3 regions of the Pseudoalteromonas sp. bablab_jr011 genome follow, and region 1 is predicted to be linked to each of the others. Evidence: predicted binding sites of a transcription regulator. Region 1 holds the regulator's gene; each other region holds the start of a gene.
The links. The regulator sigma-54, encoded in region 1, starts transcription at its own class of promoters, with help from an activator protein. The targets are predictions, from matches to a motif close to GTTGGCACGNNNNTNGNNT.

Region 1 (7,255 bases):
CCTGAGGAAGGGCGCAATGAAAAGGCCGCTAAAGGGAAAGGGCGCACAGGCCGAGCTGCACTAACCCGCCACACAGGTTTTAGCCAATTTAAGAAGGCGAACACCAAACCGCGTGTTGGTAAAAATAAGCAACGAGCAACATAGATTATACAAAGCAAAACGGCCCACAAGGGCCGTTTTTAGTTTAAATAAGTAACCAAGTCGCAGTGCCTAAAAAGGCAAAAATACCCACTATATCTGTCACCGTCGTAAGCACTACGCTGCCTGCTAATGCAGGGTCAATTTTCATTCTCTTTAAAATAAGCGGAATACTGGCTCCTGCAATACCGGCTGCCACTAAGTTCATGAACATAGCAAAGGCAAGCACCGCACCGAGTTTAAAGTCCCACTGCCACAGCGCGACAACACCCGCAATTAAAATAGACCAAATTACCCCGTTTAGCGCGCCGATAGCGAGCTCTTTGAGTAATAAAAAGCGTTGGTTAGTTTGGTTTATATGGCCAACAGCAATACCACGAATAACAAGTGTAAGCGTTTGGCTGCCTGCTACGCCTCCCATTGAGGGAACAATACCATTTAGTACAGCAAGAATAGGTAAGATAGCTAATGTATTCTCGAAAAAACTAGCGACTATTGCAGCGAGTAAAGCAGTTAATAAGTTGACTCCTAGCCAAATAGAGCGGCGCTGCGAGCTTTTCAATACGGGAGCAAAAGTATCTTCTTCATCATCAAGACCCGCTAAGCTTAATAAGCTATGTTCGGCATCTTCACGGATAACGTCAACGATATCATCGATGGTAATACGCCCTAGTAAGTGCGCGTTATCATCTACAACGGGGGCTGAAATCCAGTTATGGCGTTCGAATAATTGTGCCACGTCGCTTTCATCCATCGATATTAAGATAGATTCACAGTCTTCATCCATCAGGTCGCGAACCACTTTATCTGAGGGATTGGTCAACAACGTCGTTAAAGATAATGCCCCTAAAAAGCAATTATGTTTATCAACGACGTATAAATCATCGGTGCCTTCAGGTAAATCGCCGCGTAAACGCAGATAGCGTAAAACAACATCTAGTGTGACGTCTGGGCGAATGGTTACCGTATCGCTGTTCATCAAGGCACCAGCTGAGCGCTCTTGATAAGACAGGGCTTGGGTGGCTCTTTCTCTATCTTGCGAGTCCATGGCGCCGACAACGTCTTGGTAGACTGTATCAGGTAGGCTACGAAGAACCTCACCTAAATCATCGTCGTCCATGTCTTCGGTTGCGGCAGCAATGTGCTCAGGTTCCATTTGGGCAATAATGCCTAAACGTACATCTTCTGAGAGCTCTTCTAATACGTCACCACGCACATCAGGGTCTACCAGCTGCCAAAGCATACGGCGAATTTTATGCGGAGATGATTCTAAAAGGAGTGCGGTATCACACGGTGCTGTTTTTGCTAACATGCCGCGCACTTGAACAAATTGACCACTATTGAGTGACTTGGTCACCTGTTTTAGTTGTTGTAGCGGGTAATCTTGTTCAAAGGCTTCTGGCATTGGCGTCCTTACAACTGAAAAAATAGCTTAAAATCTGACTCAGCAAATACAGCATAGTTGCTAAATTTAGTATTTGCAGGGATATCGCCGCACTGAGATAAATTTACTAAGAAAAATGTATTTTAGAGAAGCGAGCGATATAAAAGTAGGATATTTAACAGGAATTTTAAATACCCAATGCAAGTTTAACGTAAACAGTCAAGGCTTAGCAAATGCTATTCTTGTTCATGAAAGCGTTGTGCAATTAATTCGCCTATTGCATTGAGTGCTGCGTCAGCATCGGGGCCTTCACACACCACACGGACTTCTTTGCCTTGGCTGCTCTCGAGTAACATTAAGGCTAATACACTATCGCCTTCGGCTTCTTTATCGTCTTGGTAAAGGGTTATTTTAGCATCGAATTGCAGTGCAAGTTGTGCTAAAACCGTGGCTGCTCGTGCATGTAAACCTAGCTTATTTTGGATTAAAAAAGTGTCTTCAGCATGCATCGTCGTTGCCTATTGGGTATCTTGCTCGCGGTGGCGTATTTTCACGTTTGCGTGACTTTTCGAAAAGCTCTCACCAATGGTTTGCGCTAAGTAAACTGAGCGATGTTGTCCACCTGTGCAGCCAATCGCAATGGTTAAATAACTGCGATTATTTCGCTCTAGGTGAGGGAGCCATGTTTGTACAAAGGTTTGAATTTGCCATGTAAACTTTTGCACTATGCTGTGACTAGCAAGGTAATCTTTTACTGGTTGGTCTAAGCCTGTCAGTGGTTTTAGATCCGGTTCCCAGTGTGGATTCGGTAAAAAGCGAGCATCAAATACGTAATCAGCTTCTTTTGGAATACCGTGCTTAAAGCCAAACGACATAAAAGTAATAATGAGCTTTTTGTCTTTTTTACCCAGTATTTTTTCGCGAATAGATTCGGCAAGCTGATGCACGCTGAGATCGGTCGTATCAATCATAAAATCGGCACGGGTGATCAAAACATCCAGTAATCCTTTTTCTTGTTTAATCGCTAAATCAAGCGGCAGCGAGTCAATCGATAATGGGTGTAAGCGGCGTGTTTCAGAGAATCGTTTGATCAGTGTTTGATCATCACTATCTAAATAAAACAACGTAGGTTTTGCAAAGCCCGGTAAATACTCAAGAATATCGTTAAATTCTTGCTGTTCTTTCGGCAGGTTACGCACATCGATACTTACAGCAATTTTGTCGTAATTATCTGACACACTGCGTACTAACGAAGGAAGCAGGTTTACAGGAATATTATCAACGCAGTAATAGCCTAAGTCTTCAAGTACTCGTAAAGCGACTGATTTACCTGAACCAGAGCGACCGCTGATAATAATTAATTCCATTTATGCCTCTGATGCAATGACTTTAAACAGATCACTATCTGTTTTAGCACTGCGTAGCTGTTTACAAAATTCTTTGTCTTTAAGTCTATCAGCAATTGTTGATAAGGTCTTTAGATGAAGCTGACAGTCACCATCTGGTACGATGAGTGCGACAAAAATATCCACTGGACGATTATCAATTGCATCAAAATTTATAGGTGACTCACTCACAATTACAAATGCGTGTGGCTGATCTGCACCGCTCATACGACCATGTGGAATCGCAATACCTCGGCCAATACCCGTGCTGCCCAATTTTTCTCTGTTCAATAGGGCATTGAGTATATCTTGCTGAGATAAATGAGGGAGCTGCTCATGAGCCAGTTCGCTGATAAATTCGAGAATTCTTTTTTTGCTATTAAAAAGGACCGCAGCTTTGCTGCAGTCCTGGTTAGTAAGTGAACTAAGTTTCATAATTTAGTGTCGAGCTAATTTCTCTTTGTGTTTAATTACTTGACGATCAAGTTTATCGATTAACGAGTCGATGGCTGCATACATATCTTGGTGTTCAGTAGAGGCAAATAACTCGCCTCCGTTTACATGTAAAGTTGCTTCTGCTTTTTGGCTTAGTTTTTCTACATCTAGAATGACATGAACATTATTAATGTGGTCAAAATGCCTTTCTAGTTTCGCAAACTTGGTGTTTACATAGTCTCTTAATGAATCTGTGATTTCTACATGACGACCAGTTAAATTTAGTTGCATAAGCATTTTCCTTCTATGTAAAACGTCTAAATCAGACTCTTACGCTGATTCGACGGAGGTATTGCTAGAGACTCTCGATATTTTGCTATTGTCCGTCTAGCTACTTTAATTCCTTGCTCAGCCAATATATCTGCAATTTTGCTATCACTCAATGGTTTAGCTGTGTTTTCTGCGGCGATTAGCTTTTTGATTAAAGCGCGAATTGCCGTAGATGAACACTCACCCCCATTTTCAGTGCTTACATGGCTGGAGAAGAAATATTTCAACTCAAAAATTCCCCGCGGGGTATGCATGTATTTTTGTGTTGTTACTCGCGAAATTGTTGATTCATGCATTTCGACCATTTCTGCGACATCATTTAATACCATGGGTTTCATGGCCTCAGGACCATGTTCAAAGAAAGCCTGTTGTTGTTGAACAATACAGTTAGTCACTTTTAATAACGTGTCATTACGGCTTTCTAAGCTTTTAATAAACCATTTTGCTTCTTGTAAATGAGAGCGAATAAATTGGCTATCACTGCTTGATTTTACAGAACGTGACATCGCCGCATAGTGGCTATTCACTCTGATTTTCGGCATGCAGTCTGGGTTTAGTTCAACTACCCAACGGCCTTTTATTTTTTTTACGGATACATCGGGTATCACGTATTCAGACTCTTCTCTAACAATTGTATCCGCAGGCTTTGGATTTAAGCTGTGGATCAATGTCATGACTTCTTTCAGCTCACTTTCTTTAAGCTTAGTCTTTTTCATCAAAGTGCGATAGTCACGACTCGCTAATAATTCAATATGTTCTGATAACACCATTTTAGTTTCAGCTAAATAGGGGGTGTCAGCATCGAATTGGCGTAATTGAATACACAAACATTCTTGTAAACTACGGGCGCCAATACCGACAGGATCGAATAATTGGATTCTTTTTAAGACAGCTTCGACTTCATCAAGTTCGATTTCTTCTTCATCGTTATTTTGATTGAAGCTTTCAACAATGTCTTCGCAGCTTACGGTTAAAATACCCGAATCATCAATTGCCTCAACAATCGCAACGGCAATCGCTTCGTCTGTTGGGCTGAATGGAGTTAGTTGTAACTGCCACATTAGGTATTCGTGGAGAGTTTCGGTTGATGCGCCTTGGTAAATTGATTCATCTTCAGGCATTGGACCTGAGGAACTTGATGGGGCAGCACTCATGTACTCATCCCACGTAACATCCATTGCTAAGTCGTCACTTACGGTGTCTTTGTTGAGGGCATCACTGCTTTCTTGCTCGTACTCGCTCGCAGCTTCGTCAGCCGACGCGCTTAGTTGGGTATCGTCAGATTCGGCTTTTTGCTCGTTCTTGCCAATACTCTCTTCTGCATAATCTGCTTCTTCAACTTCAAGCAAAGGGTTAGAGTCTAACGCTTCTTGAATTTCTTGCTGGAGATCCAATGTACTGAGCTGCAACAAACGGATAGCCTGTTGCAGTTGTGGAGTCATTGTAAGTTGCTGGCCCATGCGCAGCTGTAATGATTGCCTCATGTATCCCTAACAATCCTTTTTAGTCTTATCAAACAATAGCACGATGCCGTTAACTATTTATTTGATTTATTGTCATTGTTATAAGTCTAGCAGATGCTCTAGTCGGTGGCGTATTTAAAGCCTGAATTGCTCGCCTAGATACACATCGCGTACAGTTTGGTCGGCTAACACATGTTCAGGTGTACCTGATGCAATTAGCTCCCCATGAGAAACAATGTAGGCTTTTTCACAAACATCAAGGGTTTCTCTCACATTGTGGTCAGTAATTAATACACCAATACCACGATTTTTTAAGTGCTCAATAATTTTCTTTATATCTAACACTGAAATAGGATCAACACCAGCAAAAGGCTCATCGAGCAAAATAAATTTAGGGTCAGCGGCCAGTGCGCGTGCTATTTCAACACGACGGCGTTCACCCCCTGACAATGCCATACCTTGGCTGTCACGAATGTGTTGAATGCTAAATTCATCAAGTAAGCTGTTAAGTGTTTCTTCGCGGCCTTGTTTATTGAGATCTTTACGGGTCTCTAAAATGGCCATTAAGTTTTGATAAACAGTCAGTTTTCTAAAAATCGATGATTCTTGTGGCAAATAGCCAATACCTAAGCGAGCGCGGCTGTGCATTGGCAATAAGGTGATGTCGTTATCATCAATGCTTATTTTACCTTTGTCACTGGGCACTAATCCCACAATCATGTAAAAGGTGGTTGTTTTACCTGCGCCATTTGGCCCAAGTAAACCGACAATGCTGCCAGCTTCTACCTCAAGGCCTACATTTTTTACAACTTGGCGACCCTTATAGCTTTTAGCTAATAGCTCTGCTTTTAGTGTGCTCATGGCTGGCCTTCATCGTTCTTTTTGTTATCAACAGGCACTAAAATAGTGTGTACACGATCGGTCGAGTTTTCATCTTTCTCGGCACTTATCAGTTGCTGTTCCATATCGTATGTAATGCTCTTGGCACTGACTTTTTGGCCTGCTTGAGTCACTTGTGCATTGCCAACGAGTGTTAATAAGCGTTTAGCAACATCGTAACGAACTTCTTCAGCACTGGCGCTCATAATAGTGCCGTCAGCTTGTTTTTCTTCAAAGTAAGCGGGCTTTCCTGTGGCAATAATTAATTCAACCGTGCCTTCAACTTCACCTGCATGTGCTTCGAGTCGATCCGCTGTAATACGACGGTTACCATGTATGATCTCGACATTATCTTCGAAGATACCAATGCCATTTTTTAGCTGACCTTCTTGGCGATCAGAGCTAATGCTGATTGGTGTGCCAGCCTGCTCAGCAGCTGCGCCAGAAAACGCAATCAATAAGCTTGGGATCAGGAGTAATTTCTTAAGTTTATTGGTCATAGTATATGGTTCGTGTATGGTTAGTTAACTCAACAATTTCGGCTTTTAAATCGGCTTTTAAACCTTTACCGGTAATTTTTAAATTCGGTCCTGTCAGCGTGACAGGTTGCTTAGAAAACATGGTCATTTTGTCAATGTCGATGTTAATGTTCTCAGCTTTAATATCTTCGATCATGCCATTATGGGTAAGGTTTTTAGCAACTACATCCCCTTCGAATACAAGCTGATCGTTTTCATATAACGTGGCTTCTTTGGCTTTTACTTGCCAAACTTGCTGATCACCGTAAATGGTGAAAATGGGTTGCTCAAAAAAGGTGAACCCGAGCTGTTGATACAGCTCCATTTTAGCAGCGGCCACTTTATGACTGATTTTACCTTGATCATCATAGGCTGTTTGCTTTAATGCGATTGCGGTATAATCAGGTGTAGCGATAATCTCGTCTTCACTGAGCACTGTGTTTGTCGGTTGATTAAAGTACGGATACCATAACCAAACCATGCTACAAACAAAAACAACACTTAGTAAAATACGGGCTATATTCATGCGCTCGTTCCATCGCTAGTTAGCGGTTTGCCATTTTCTAGCATTAATAAATCAGTTAGTTCACGCACAGCTCCAAAGCCACCAGGTAACAGGGTGGTGTAATGAGCCAGTTTTTTGATTAATGGATGAGCATCATTAACAGCAACGGCAAATCCGACTTTTTCCATAACCGGTAAGTCTGGACCATCGTCACCAAT
Region 2 (7,255 bases), on a different contig from region 1:
AGTCGCGAGCTGAGTTTGCTGATGTGTACGCATCGTCAGTATTTAGTTCTGGTAAAACAAAAAACGGCGACGGTGTTAAAACAGCAACGGTTGCACAACAGTTTCACCAAGGGTCGTTATCATTCACAAATAACTCACTTGATTTAGCAATCACAGGGGAAGGTTATTTTGCGATGAGTGATGACATCGCATCACAAGACTTTACATATACGCGTGCGGGTGCATTTAAATTAAATGCAGATAACTTTGTTGTTGATGCCAATGGTAACTACCTGCAAGGTTTCCCTGTTGACCCATCAACGGGTAATACGACATCGGTAAGTTTAAGTACTACTTCACCGATTCAAATTCCAGATGCTTCAGGTTCGCCTCGTCATACGAGTAATATCTACAGCTCAATGAATTTAGACGCACGTGTCGATACGCCAACAACGACAACCTTTGATCCAACTGATAGCACGAGCTATAACTCGTCTACTTCAACAACTGTTTATGACTCATTAGGTGAGCCGCATGTTGTGCAGTTATTTTTTGTAAAGCAAGACCCTACAGCAACGCCAAATACGTGGGAAGTGTACGCCACAATGGATGGTCAAGCGTTTGATGATTCAGGTGCTGCAACGGGCACAGGTGCACACACGCCAATTGATACACTTGAGTTCACGGCGGCGGGTTTACCGAACGTAACCGCTCCAGAAACCACATTTGATGACATTATTTTGCCTTCAGGTGCTTCGTCAGGTTTATCGACACTACTTGGTAATGGCGCACAGTTCCCGAATGAAATCACGGTTAATTGGCGTGACGAAGCAGGCACCGCTAATAAAGTGCCTACGCAATACGCCAGTAACTTTGAAGTAAAAGCACTTGAGCAAGATGGTGCGACAGTCGGTCGTTTAGCGGGCATTGATATTGGTGCAGATGGAAAAGTAGTTGCTTCATACAGCAATGGCGATACTTCATTCTTAGGCCAAGTGGCTATGGTGCGCTTTTCAAACTCTCAAGGCTTACAACAAGCGGGTGACACTTCTTGGAAGAAAAGCCTAACCTCGGGTGAGCCTATTGCGGGTGAGCCAAACTCAGGCACATTGGGTTCAATTAACTCATCAGCACTTGAGCAATCAAACGTTAATTTAACGAATGAACTGGTTGACCTTATCAGCGCACAGCGTAATTTCCAGGCGAACTCACGTGCCTTAGAAGTTAACTCAACATTACAACAAAATATCTTACAGATCCGTTAATTTTAGCGGCTCTAAGCTTAATCCGACACGAAAGGCTGCCCCCTCTATTGGCAGCCTTTTTTTATTTTCCTTTGCTTATTTCCGCGTCAATTTTACTTTGGCACTTTTATTGCATTTCATAGTTATCGTATTTTTAGTGAGTCAATGTTATGGACAAAATGGTCTACATTGCCATGTCTGGTGCAAAGCAAAGCTTGCGTGGCCTTGAATTAAAGGCAAACAACTTAGCAAATGCAAACACCACTGGCTTTAAAGCTGATTTTGCACAAGCACGCTCAATGCAAGCATTTGGCGAAGGCTTGCCATCGCGTGTATTCGCAATGCAAGAGCGCCCAGGTTCTAACATGGAGTCGGGTGGTTTTGTTGAAACAGGCCGAGAACTTGATATTGCCATGAGTGATCGGGGTTGGTTAAGCGTACAAGATGCATCGGGCAATGAAGCCTATACCAAAACAGGCACGCTGAATATTACTCCCGATGGCGCATTGATGACCAGTCATGGTCGTCAAGTTATTGGCGAAGGTGGCCCCATTATTTTGCCTTTACCAATCGAGAAGATTGAATTTAGTTCTGATGGGTCAATTCAGGTGCGTCCACAAGGGGCACCTGCAAACTTTTTAGAAGTGGTTGATCGTTTAAAGGTAATCGAAGCCGATAACAATCAACTAGAAAAAGGCAATGATGGCTTATTTAGGCCAAAGCCAGACATGTTGGTAAATGATTTATGTGGGTTTTGCGACATTTCAAATAATGTAAAAGTGCTTTCGGGCACCCTTGAAATGTCCAACGTTAACCCCGTACATGAAATGGTCGATATGATCAGCAATCAACGCCAATTTGAATTACAAGTTAAATTGATGAAAACAGCGGAAGAAATTGATGAACGTCAAGATCAGCTGTTACGCATTGTTTAAGATGACTGAGAGGGTAGAGTTATGAATCCTGCATTGTGGATCAGTAAAACCGGGCTTGACGCCCAACAAACCGATATTTCGGTGATCTCAAATAATCTCGCGAATGCCAGCACGGTCGGTTACAAAAAAAGCCGCGCCGTATTTGAAGATTTATTGTATCAAAATATTAATCAGCCAGGTGGCCGTTCCTCACAAGACACTGAAATGCCATCAGGTTTGATGTTAGGCGCGGGTGCGAAAGTGGTTGCTAACCAAAAGAACTTTTCACAAGGTAACATGCTTACCACTGAAAATTCATTGGATTGGATGATTTCAGGACCGGGCTTTTTTGAGGTGTTACTCCCAGATGGCAATATCGCTTATTCGCGTAATGGTCAATTTACCACCGATGAAGATGGCCGCATTGTTACCGCGGGAGCCGGTTTTCCTGTGCAACCAGAGATGAATGTGCCAGACGATGCACAATCAATTACGGTATCACAAGATGGTGAAGTGTCGGTGCGTATCTCAGGCCAAGCTGACAATGTTGTTATTGGTCAGCTAACTATCAGTGATTTCATCAATCCATCTGGCCTTGAGCCTATGGGTCAAAACCTTTACACCGAAACGGCTGTAAGTGGGGCTCCTGTGCAAGGTAATCCCGGTATTGATGGTTTAGGAACTGTTGTACAAGGTTCACTTGAAACTTCAAATGTGAATGTAACAGAAGAGCTCGTTAACCTCATTGAAACACAGCGAATTTATGAAATGAATTCAAAAGTGATTTCGGCTGTTGATGAAATGCTTAGTTACATTAACCAACAGTTATAATGGGTAGGAGGCAGCATGCGTAACATTATCTTAGTCACATCAACAGCGTTATTGCTCGGTGGTTGTATGGCAACACAAAATAACCATGTGGTTCAGGATGACCCTTACTATGCGCCAATGTATCCTGAGCCTGCAGCAGAGCAAATGGTACCCACCGGTTCATTATTTGATAGTTATTTATCAAATGACCTGTATTCAGATAAAAAAGCGTTGCGAGCAGGCGATATCATCACGGTTAAACTGCAAGAATCGACTCAAGCAACCAAAGCGGCGAAAACCGAAACCGATAAAGAAACCGACGCAAGCCTTGACCCAGTCATTGGTTTAGGCGGCAATCCTGTGAATATAGGTGGTGATAGTATCCAATTTGGTATTGGTTCAGATTCATCATTTAAAGGTGATTCTAAATCGAATCAATCGAACAGCTTATTTGGTGATATTTCAGTTAATGTTATGCGAGTTTTGCCGAACGGTAACTTAGTGATCCGTGGCGAAAAGTGGCTTACTTTAAATACCGGTGAAGAGTTTATTCGTCTTGAAGGTTTAGTGCGTCCCCAAGATGTGACAGCAGATAATACGGTGACTTCAAACCGAGTTGCGAATGCGCGCATTCAATACTCAGGTAAAGGTCAACTTCAAGAAGCGCAAAGTGCGGGTTGGTTAACTCGTTTCTTTAGCAGTTCTATTTTCCCATTTTAGAGGATACAAATCATGAATGGGTTTAAATACATTATTGCTCTTTGCTTAATTAGTGTACAGCTTTCTGTTCAGGCTGAGCGAGTTAAAGATGTGTCTATGGTTGAGGGTGTACGCTCAAATCAATTAGTCGGTTATGGTTTAGTGGTGGGTTTACCTGGCACGGGCGAGCAAAGTCGTTTTACAGAGCAGAGCTTTAAAGCGATGTTAAATAGCTTCGGTATCACGCTTCCTGCGAACTTAAAACCAAAGATTAAAAATGTTGCAGCCGTTGCTGTACATGCCGAGTTACCCGCGTTTAGAAAACCAGGTCAAACCATTGATATTACCGTGTCTTCAATTGGTAGTGCAGGAAGCTTACGCGGTGGTACGTTATTACAAACCTTTTTGAAAGGGGTTGATGGTAATACGTATGCCATTGCACAGGGCAGTTTGGTCGTGGGGGGCTTAGGCGCAGAAGGTGCTGATGGCAGCCGAGTGATTATAAACACTCCCACCGTTGGCCGAATTCCGAATGGGGCAACGGTTGAGCGCGCTGTTAAAAGCCCGTTTATGCAAGGTGACTACATCACCTTTAATTTGAATCGTCCAGATTTCACAACGGCAAAGCGCCTAGAGCAAACTATTAATGATTTAGTTGGGCCAAACAGTGCTCAAGCAATTGATGCAGCGTCTGTACGTGTCATTGCACCGCGCGATGCATCGCAGCGCGTATCGTATTTATCAACGCTTGAAAACTTAGAGTTCACACCGGCTGATACTGCGGCAAAAATTATTGTCAATTCACGTACGGGCACCATTGTTATTGGTAAAAACGTAAAATTACAGCCAGCTGCAATTACCCACGGTGGATTAACCGTGACCATTGCTGAGCAGCAAAACGTATCGCAGCCGAATGCACTGAGCGAAGGCGAGACGGTGGTGACAAACCAAAGTATTATCGATGTTAATGAAGATGACTCTCGCGCTTTTGTGTTTAATCCAGGTATTAGCCTTGATGATTTAGTGAGAGCGATAAACGAAGTTGGTGCCGCCCCTGGTGACTTAATGGCTATCCTTGAAGCGTTGAAAGAGGCGGGAGCCATAAACGGGCAACTTGTTATTATATAATCAATTAAAAACGCGCTGAGCTCAGCGCGTTTTTTCATTTTTACCTTCCCTCAATCTGATAAATCCTCTTTTGGCGTAATTATTGCATTTGATTATGCATTATTAATTATTGTGTCAAAAAGCTGATGGATACGAATCATCTCGACAAGCAAAACTTTTTTGATTTAGGCAACTTAGACTCATTGCGTCAAAGTGCTCTAAAAAGTGATGCCTCTAGCAATGCGTCAAAAGAGGCGCTGAAAAAAGCGGCGGCACAATTTGAATCTATCTTTACGCAGATGCTGCTTAAAAGCATGCGTAAGGCTAATGAAGCATTTGAAGACAAAGACAGTCCGTTTAACTCGAGTGGCGTAAAATTCTTTGAAGAAATGCATGATCAACAGCTTTCTGTTGAGTTGTCTTCTAACGGCTCACTGGGTTTGGCTGATCTTATTGTGCAGCAGCTATCGCCCGACGGTAAGAAATTTACTCCTGGTTCCGTGTTAAGAACAACCGCAGAGTTTGATAGCGATAAGCGTGTTCGCGGTAATCAAGAAGCTAAGCCAGAAACACACCCAATGGCGGAAGTTGCCACTGATGAGCAATCAGAAAACCGCTTTGAAGATGCTGAGTCATTCATTAGCTCTGTTTGGGAGCACGCAAAAAATGCGGCTGAAAAAATTGGTTTAAACCCTGCTGTGATGGTTGCTCAAGCTGCGCTTGAGACAGGGTGGGGTAAGCATATTATTAGTAAAGCGGATGGCACCAGTAGTAATAACCTTTTTAACATTAAATCTGATAAGAGCTGGCAAGGTGACAAAGCAAGTAAAGTTACGCTTGAGTTTGAGCAAGGTGTGCCTGTTAAAAAGCATGCAAGCTTCCGTTCTTATCAGTCAATTAAAGACAGTGTGAATGATTTTGTGGATTTCTTAAATGAAAACCCACGTTATCAAGACGCACTAAAAAACACCGCAGAACCCGCAGCCTTTTTAGATTCGTTACAAAAAGCAGGTTATGCAACTGATCCAAATTATGCCAACAAAATTAAGCAGGTATTGAAGCGTGTTGAGCTTCAAAGCGTCGCTGCTTCATTGGTACGTTAAGGAGTAAGTCCTCATGTCATTCAGCTTATATGACATAGCAAATGCAGGTATCAGAGCGAATTCTGAGCTTTTACAAACGACCAGTAAAAACATAGCCAATGTAAATACAGCGGGTTATGTTCGTGAGCGCACTGAGTTCAGCACCATGATCGACAACCAAGTTGGTCGGGGTGAAACGTATCGTTTACTCAATGAGTTTGCTCAAAAACAGCTAAATCGTGATACGTCAAATAAAGCATTTTTTGATCAGTTTGTAACAGAAGCAAGCCGAGTCGATAGCTTGTTTTCTGAAGAGTCGAATAGCTTATCAACCAGCATTAACTCGTTTTTTAATAATGTTCAAGAAAGCTTAAATCAGCCTTCATCGACGGTGGCGCGTTCGCTGGTTATGACAGATGCACAAAACCTCATTGATCAAATGGACAGGCTTTCAAGCATCGTGGTTGACCAGCAGACTGTTGTGAATGAGCAATTAGAAATTTTCTCGGATGAAGCAAATAACTTGATCCAAAGTATTAGCGAATTGAACTCTAAAATTGCCGCGGTGCATGGCACTGATCGTGAATCAGCGTCTAGCGGACTGTACAACGAGCGCGACAAAGCAATTCGTGACTTATCAGAACTCATTGATGTAGAAACTCTCAACGGTAATAACGGTGAGAAACAAGTCTATTTGGGGTCTGGTCAAGCATTAGTGATGGAAAGCGGTACCTTTAACCTGTTTTCATTTACTGGCGATCCCGATCCCAGCTTCAAAGAGCTACATTTAGATGTTAATGGTGGCAAAGCCGTGCCGCTTGAGGTTGATGTAAGTAAACTTAAAGGCAAAATAGGCGGCTTACTGTCATTTCGTGATGACATTTTAGTGCCAGCCCAGAATCAATTAGGCCAAATGGGCTTAGCCCTTGCTGATGCCTTTAATCAGCAAAACCATTTAGGTATGGATGCCGATGGCGATTTAGGTGGGGATATATTTAAAATCCCCACGGTTGATGCATTTGCTTATCAAGCAAACACGGGCAACGGAAGTATTACTGCAAGCGTTGAAGCTGGTAAAGGCAATGAATTGCCAGCAAGTGATTTTATTGTAAAGTACAGTGGCACTAATGAAGTTGAAATTTACCCTGTTGATAATAAAGGCGAGACGATTAAGGATGCCAACGGCGATGAAATTTTTACTACAGCAGTCGTTGACCCAGCAACAGGTAAGGTTAATTCACAAAATAACCCAAATTTAGATTTATTCGGATTAGAGTTAACACTGGATATGTCTTCTTTACCTGATATTGATGATCAATTTATGATCAAACTCAATTCTCAAGCATCAACAAGTTTAGAGCTTGCAACAAATCGCCCAGAAGATATAGCGCTTGCTTCACCTATTCGTACTGCAAACGAT
Region 3 (7,255 bases), on a different contig from region 1:
AGGCGATTTTCGTGAAGATTTATTCTATCGTTTAAATGTATTTCCTATTGAGAACCCGTCGTTAAGCGAACGCGCTGATGATATTCCGCTCCTGCTTAAAGAGTTAATGCGTCGTGTTAACGAGCAAAGTGGCACGACGGCGAAGTTTACAGAGCGAGCAATTCAAAGCTTAAAAGAGCATGCGTGGCCTGGGAATATTCGTGAACTGGCAAACTTGGTTGAGCGTATGGTGATCATGTTCCCTGATAAAGTGGTTGATGTGCCAGATTTACCTGCAAAGTATCGTTACATAGAAGTTGAAGCCTATCAGCCTGAGTACCCTGAAGAGTTGATGGAACGAGATGCATTTAACGATATATTCAGCACTGGCTTTAGCGATTATGAAGATGAAGAGCCGCAAACGCCCGCTACACATGTTGACTCGGGTTTATTACCAGATGATGGCATTGAGCTTAAAGAATACTTAGCAGAACTTGAAATTAGCCTAATTAGTCAAGCGCTTGAGCGTTATGACTATGTTGTAGCGCGTGCTGCCGAAATTTTAGGCGTGCGCCGCACGACACTTGTCGAAAAAATGAAAAAATATAACTTATCGCGAGACTAGCGCTTGTTTGTATTATGTAGGTCGATGTTTACGGGAATACCTGAATTAACAGGCTAAAGTACGACCTACTTGATATCGCATTACCTTCCTTTATTTAAATCAAGCGCTTAATATTGCTCGATTATCTGGGCTTTTCTAAAACAATCATTACTGTGATCGTTAACCATGCCACAGGCCTGCATATGAGCATAAACAGTTGTTGGGCCTAAAAATTTAAAACCACGTTTTTTTAAATCTTTTGCAAAGGCTGTCGAGGCTTCAGTAATGGCTGGATAATCTTCAAGTTTATCGACATTATTCACCAAAGGTTTGCCCCCGACGAACTGCCATTGGTAATTTGAAAAGCTACCAAACTCTTTTTGTATCTCAATAAATCGCTTGGCATTATTAATCGTGGCGGCAATTTTTAAGCGATTGCGAATAATGCTGTCATCTTGCATCAGGCGTTCAATGTCGCTGTCATCCATTTGTGCAACGTCGTCAACAACAAAATTTTTAAAGGCGCGACGGTAGCCATCACGCTTTTTTAAAATTGTGTACCAGCTGAGTCCTGCTTGTGCAGATTCTAAAGTAATGAACTCAAAAAGGCGGTGGTCATCATAAATTGGCACCCCCCATTCTTCGTCATGATAGGCTACATAATCGTCTTTGCTGGTATCGAGCCATGGGCAGCGGTTGTGGTGATGGTGATGCATCGTTCCCTCGCAATTGTCATTTTTTTGTCGTTGTAAAATTAACGCTAAACTACTGAAATAAAACAATAATAATTATGGTACGGATTGTGCATTTACACAGCTAGACACGATTTTTTGAGTATCGATTATGGCCTTAGCACATGTACTAAAACCACAATTTATCACAGCTAATCAATATAACCCATGTTTACAGCAAGAAGAGTATGTGGGTGAGTTGAGTGAACTTCGTCAGCAAGCAAGTTGGTTGAGCCATTTGGTTGATACCATGCCTGCGGGGGTTGTGGTATTGGATGGCCGCGGCATGATTGCAAAAGCGAATCAAATCGCTATCGATATGCTTGGTGAGCCTCTGGAGGGTGAAAAGTGGTTCAGCGTTATTCAGCGCTCTTTTCGTCCTAAACAAGATGATGGTCACGAAGTCTCACTCAAAGATGGTCGCTTGATTAAGCTTGATATAACGGCTCTGACGCCAGAACCGGGGCAATTAATTTTAATGACCGATTTGACCGAAACACGCCGACTGCAAAAGCGTGTTGCACACATGCAGCGCCTGAGTGCGCTGGGTAAAATGGTCGCATCGCTTGCGCATCAAGTAAGAACACCGCTTTCGGCTGCTATGTTATATGCGGCTAATTTAGGCTCTAAACGCTTACCTGAAAGCTCGCGTGGTAATTTTCATAACAAGTTAATGTCACGATTAAAAGATTTAGAAACCCAAGTGAATGATATGTTGTTGTTTGCTAAAAGTGGCGAACAGCAAGTAGTTGAGCGTGTATCAATGCAGCAATTACTCAATGAAGTAAAAGCGGGGGCTGATGCTATGGTGGCGCAAAACCACAGTGAATTAACCGTTAGTTTGCCAGAGCCCGATATTGAAATTGTGGGCAATAAAACAGCGTTAGCCAGTGCTGTACAAAATCTTATTCATAACAGTATTCAAATTATTGGCCAGCACGCAAAAGTGTCACTCAGCGCTCAGCGTGATGAGAGGAGTGAACACTGTGTTCGTATCAGCGTCAGCGATAATGGCCCTGGAGTCGATATTAGCCAAGCCGAAAAATTATTTGAACCCTTTTACACAACGAAAATCCAAGGTACAGGGCTTGGGCTTGCAGTCGTAAGCTCAGTCGCTAATGCGCATCAAGGACGGGTCGAAGTGGCTAATAATGCCCATGGGGGGGCATGTTTTAGTTTAATCCTGCCCATTAGTGCAGAAACTACGTCAGTGGAGGCAAGATGAATACGAACTCTATTTTAGTCGTTGAAGACGACGCAGGCTTACGCGAAGCCTTAATTGATACATTGGAAATGTCAGGTATTGATTGCATCGCTGCCGACAGTGCCGAGCAAGCAATGGTATTGCTAAAGCAAGGAACGTATTCATTGGTGGTAAGCGATGTACAAATGGGCGCGATGAGCGGCCTTGATTTATTGCGTAGCATTAAACTTAATTACCCTGAACTACCAGTATTAATGATGACAGCATACGCCACCATTGATGATGCGGTTGAGGCAATGCGTTTAGGGGCCATTGATTATATGGCTAAACCATTTGCACCCGAAGTTTTACTGAATATGGTGAGTCGTTATTTACCCGAGAAAGAAAAAGAAACCGATGGGCCGATTGTCGCGGATCCATCCAGTATTAAATTACTTGAGCTGGCCAGTAAAGTGGCGCGTTCAGATGCCAGTGTTATGGTGCTCGGACCCAGTGGTTCGGGTAAAGAAGTGCTGGCGCGCTTTATTCACGATAAATCAAGTCGCGCAGATGCTCCTTTTGTAGCGATTAACTGTGCCGCTATTCCTGAGAACATGTTAGAAGCGACCTTGTTTGGTTATGAAAAAGGCGCGTTTACTGGGGCGATTCAAGCGTGTCCGGGCAAATTTGAACAAGCACAAGGTGGCACTATCTTGCTTGACGAAATCACCGAAATGGATTTGGGTCTGCAAGCTAAGTTACTGCGTGTTTTGCAAGAGCGTGAAGTTGAGCGTTTGGGTGGTCGTAAAACCATTGAGCTCGATGTTAGAGTACTCGCAACCAGTAACCGTGATTTAAAAGAAGCTGTTAGCGAAAATTTATTCAGAGAAGATTTGTATTATCGCTTAAATGTTTTTCCGTTAATGTGGCGTCCGCTGTGTGAGCGCCCAGGTGATATTATTGTCCTTGCAGAGCATTTAATTGAGCGTCATTGCATCAGAAGTAAAGAGCCTATCGCATTATTAACTGAGCAAGCTAAGCAAAAACTGCTATCGCATGCTTGGCCGGGAAATGTCCGAGAACTTGATAATGTGATTCAGCGTGCACTGATACTATGTGATGGTAATAGCATTCATGAAGACGATATATTTATTGAAGAGCTCTTAGTGGTTAAAGCACTGACTGTAAAAAGTGCACCGGTGCAAAATGCCCCGGTTTATAAAGAGCAAGTGGTTAACCCCACGCATGACGAAATTCCATCTGTGAACGAGCAGGGAAATTATAAAGATGAACTTAAAGACAAAGAGCATCGCATTATTTTAGAAACCCTAGCTAGGTGCCAAGGAAAGCGCAAAGAGGTTGCTGAAACATTAGGGATTAGTCCACGAACACTTAGATATAAACTAGCTCAAATGCGCGACTTAGGTATTGCATTACCCGCTTAAAAGCATCCCCCCTTAACTGACAAGCTCACTCCGTGTGGGCTTGTTTGCTGTCAAAACTCTGACAAACAAAATAACCATCTAACACATTGATTTATAGTGTTTTATTTTGTGGCACGTTTTGTGCTTTATCTGTGTATAAGTAAACTGCATTGTCAGAGAGTATTATGAAAGTTCAAAACAGCGCATTATTTCAAGAAATGCAATCTATGGCACTTGAAGCTAGCCGTAGTCAATCCGTTAATAATTTACCAACTCAGGCTCAGCCAACATCATCGGCGCAATTTGGTGACTTACTTACAAGCGCGCTAGATACCGTTAATGGCCTGCAGCAAGAAGCAAAACAAAAAGTAACAGCACTTGAGATGGGAGACCGCAGTGTATCCCTTGCTGAAGTAATGATTGCTTCGCAAAAGTCTTCGGTTGCTTTTGAAGCAACGGTGCAAGTTCGCAACAAACTTGTTGAAGCATATAAAGAAATCATGAACATGCCTGTTTAACTAGGTAGTGGAGAATTATTGTGGCGCAATCTAATCAATCAACTGATCTAGCCCTCGCAGGCGGCGGTGTCGATACTTCAGACACGGATGATCAACAAGAGCAAAAGTCAGGCTACCTCAGTGCCCTCAATGGCGTTGATGTATTACGTCAGGTGACGTTGGTCATTGCACTGGCTATTTGTTTGGCAATCGCAATTTTTATTATTATCTGGGCTCGTCAACCAGATATGCGACCGCTGGGTAAAATGCCAACGGAAGAGCTTATCCAAACGCTGGACTTTTTAGACGCACAGAAGATTGATTATGAACTTGATGGTAATGTCATCTCAGTTGAAGAAGGCGAATACCAAAATATTAAATTATTGATGGCCCGTGAAGGTCTTGAGCAAGCGCCAAGCTCAGGCACCGACATCATCATGCAAGATATGGGCTTTGGTGTTAGCCAACGCTTAGAACGTGAACGTTTAAAACATGGTCGTGAGCAGCAACTTGCTCGCACAATCGAAGAGCTAAAAAATGTCACTCGCGCCAAAGTGCTTTTAGCAATTCCAAAAGAAAACGTATTTGCTCGTCGTGAAAAATTACCATCAGCTACCGTTGTACTGACTCTTAAACGTGGCCGTATGTTAGATGGTGAAGAAATCGACTCAGTTGTTGATATTGTTGCCTCTGCAGTACAAGGTCTTTCACCTGAGCGTGTTACGGTGACAGATCAAAACGGTCGCTTACTTAATTCGGGTTCACAAAATTCACTGGCAGCGCGTTCTCGCAAAGAATATGAAATTGAGCGCAAGCGTGAAGAAGAATACTTAAATAAAATCGACAGCATCTTAATTCCTGTCGTAGGCTTAGGTAATTACACTGCGCAAGTTGATTTAAATATGGACTTTAGTGCGGTAGAAGAAACACAAAAGCGCTACAACCCAGACTTACCTGCAGTGCGCAGTGAAACAACATTTGAAGAAAATAACATTGGTGGTCTTGCTGTGGGGATCCCAGGTGCCTTGACTAATCAACCGCCTGTTAATTCAAATATTCCTGAAGTTGCAGGACAAGGGGGCGCTGGTAGTGCAATGAACCCAAGTCGTTCGCACAAAGAAGCAACCCGTAATTACGAGCTAGATACCACTATTTCTCATAAGCGTCAGCAAACAGGTGTTATTCGTCGTATTAGTGTATCTGTTGCGGTTGACTATGTGCCACAAGTGGGTGAAAACGGCGAGACAACAATGGTTCCTCGTTCTGTTGAAGCGCTGTCAAATATCCGTCGCTTGCTACAAGGCGGAGTGGGGTTTGATATGCAACGTGGTGATGCGCTTGAAGTTGTTACTGTTCCGTTTGTACGTGAAGACACCGCTGCGGCCATAGAAGTGCCTATTTGGGAACGAGACTGGTTTATGAAGATATTACGTTTATCATTAGGTGCATTAGTGATTATCGTACTTATCATGGCGGTTGTGAAACCTATGCTGAAACGCTTAATTTACCCAGATGATACACTTGAAGAGTATGATGAAGATGCACTTAGCTCTGGTGTAGATATTGGTGATAGTACGCTAGATATGCTAAATAAAGACTTTGACTCTGCTGCTGTAGGATTCTCAAGTGATGGTACACTACAGCTGCCAGATTTACATGGTGATGAAGATTTACTCAAAGCAGTTCGTGCATTGGTTGCTAATGAACCAGAACTGTCTTCTCAAGTAGTGAAAGCGTGGTTAACTGAAGATGACTGATCAAGAACAAAAACAACTCCCACCGGCGTTTGATGTTGATAAATTAGACGGTGTTGATAAAGCAGCGATTTTATTGCTGAGTTTATCGGAAGAAGATGCTGCGCAAATTCTAAAACACTTAGAGCCTAAGCAAGTGCAAAAAGTGGGCATGGCGATGGCTGCATTAGACGATTTATCGCAAGCGAAAATCAGCGCCGTTCATAACTTGTTTATTGAGCAAATTCAAAGCTTCAGTACCATAGGTTTCCAATCTGAAGACTTTATTAAAAAAGCGCTTACGGCCGCACTTGGTGAAGATAAGGCCGCCAGCCTAATCGACCAAATTGTGATGGGTTCGGGAGCGAAAGGTCTTGATTCACTTAAGTGGATGGACTCGAAACAGGTGGCTAATATTATTCGTAATGAGCATCCGCAGATTCAAACCATTGTGCTTTCTTACTTAGAGCCTGAGCAATCAGCCGAGATTCTGTCGCAATTCCCAGAGAAAGTGCGTCTTGATTTAACGATGCGTATTGCGAACCTTGAAGAAGTTCAACCAGCTGCATTGCAAGAGTTAAACGAGATCATGGAGAAACAGTTCGCCGGCCAAGCAGGTGCACAGGCAGCGAAAATGGGCGGCTTAAAAGCAGCGGCAGATATCATGAACTACCTTGATACCAATATCGAAGGTCAGTTAATGGATTCGATTCGTGAGCATGACGAAGAAATGTCGCAACAAATTCAAGACTTGATGTTCGTATTCGAAAACTTAATGGATGTAGAAGATCGAGGTATTCAAGCGATTCTGCGCGAAGTACAGCAAGATGTCTTAATGAAAGCGATTAAAGGCACAGATGAGGCACTGAAAGAGAAGATCTTAAGTAATATGTCTAAACGTGCAGCGGAATTACTGGCCGACGACTTAGAAGCTATGGGCCCTGTGCGTATTAGTGAAGTAGAAGCGGCACAAAAAGAAATTTTGTCTACAGCACGTCGTTTAGCTGACTCAGGCGAAATTATGCTTGGCGGTGGCGGTGGTGAGGAGTTCCTGTAAACCATGACAAAGCCTTCCTTTCATCCCGGACGCCCAGTTCATGCAAG

Region 2: the regulator sigma-54 is predicted to act here: its motif matches at 4,844-4,862, upstream of flgJ (flagellar assembly peptidoglycan hydrolase FlgJ).
Region 3: the regulator sigma-54 is predicted to act here: its motif matches at 1,373-1,391, upstream of JIG41_RS00610 (PAS domain-containing sensor histidine kinase).

The regions. Positions count from the first base shown of each region.
Region 1 is NZ_JACDWU010000326.1:13,060-20,314, reverse strand. It holds gene JIG41_RS21765 (YgiQ family radical SAM protein) at 1-144, shown strand, start outside; gene mgtE (magnesium transporter) at 185-1,543, opposite strand; gene JIG41_RS21755 (HPr family phosphocarrier protein) at 1,759-2,031, opposite strand; gene rapZ (RNase adapter RapZ) at 2,041-2,889, opposite strand; gene ptsN (PTS IIA-like nitrogen regulatory protein PtsN) at 2,890-3,342, opposite strand; gene hpf (ribosome hibernation promoting factor) at 3,346-3,633, opposite strand; gene JIG41_RS21735 (RNA polymerase factor sigma-54) at 3,660-5,156, opposite strand; gene lptB (LPS export ABC transporter ATP-binding protein) at 5,271-5,996, opposite strand; gene lptA (lipopolysaccharide transport periplasmic protein LptA) at 5,993-6,514, opposite strand; gene lptC (LPS export ABC transporter periplasmic protein LptC) at 6,504-7,058, opposite strand; gene kdsC (3-deoxy-manno-octulosonate-8-phosphatase KdsC) at 7,055-7,255, opposite strand, start outside.
Region 2 is NZ_JACDWU010000282.1:2,750-10,004, reverse strand. It holds gene flgE (flagellar hook protein FlgE) at 1-1,244, shown strand, start outside; gene JIG41_RS16140 (flagellar basal body rod protein FlgF) at 1,394-2,158, shown strand; gene flgG (flagellar basal-body rod protein FlgG) at 2,180-2,968, shown strand; gene flgH (flagellar basal body L-ring protein FlgH) at 2,984-3,667, shown strand; gene JIG41_RS16125 (flagellar basal body P-ring protein FlgI) at 3,680-4,774, shown strand; gene flgJ (flagellar assembly peptidoglycan hydrolase FlgJ) at 4,900-5,856, shown strand; gene flgK (flagellar hook-associated protein FlgK) at 5,870-7,255, shown strand, end outside.
Region 3 is NZ_JACDWU010000020.1:24,895-32,149, reverse strand. It holds gene JIG41_RS00620 (sigma-54 dependent transcriptional regulator) at 1-604, shown strand, start outside; gene JIG41_RS00615 (DNA-3-methyladenine glycosylase I) at 712-1,299, opposite strand; gene JIG41_RS00610 (PAS domain-containing sensor histidine kinase) at 1,427-2,539, shown strand; gene JIG41_RS00605 (sigma-54 dependent transcriptional regulator) at 2,536-3,942, shown strand; gene fliE (flagellar hook-basal body complex protein FliE) at 4,107-4,439, shown strand; gene fliF (flagellar basal-body MS-ring/collar protein FliF) at 4,460-6,175, shown strand; gene fliG (flagellar motor switch protein FliG) at 6,168-7,208, shown strand; gene fliH (flagellar assembly protein FliH) at 7,212-7,255, shown strand, end outside.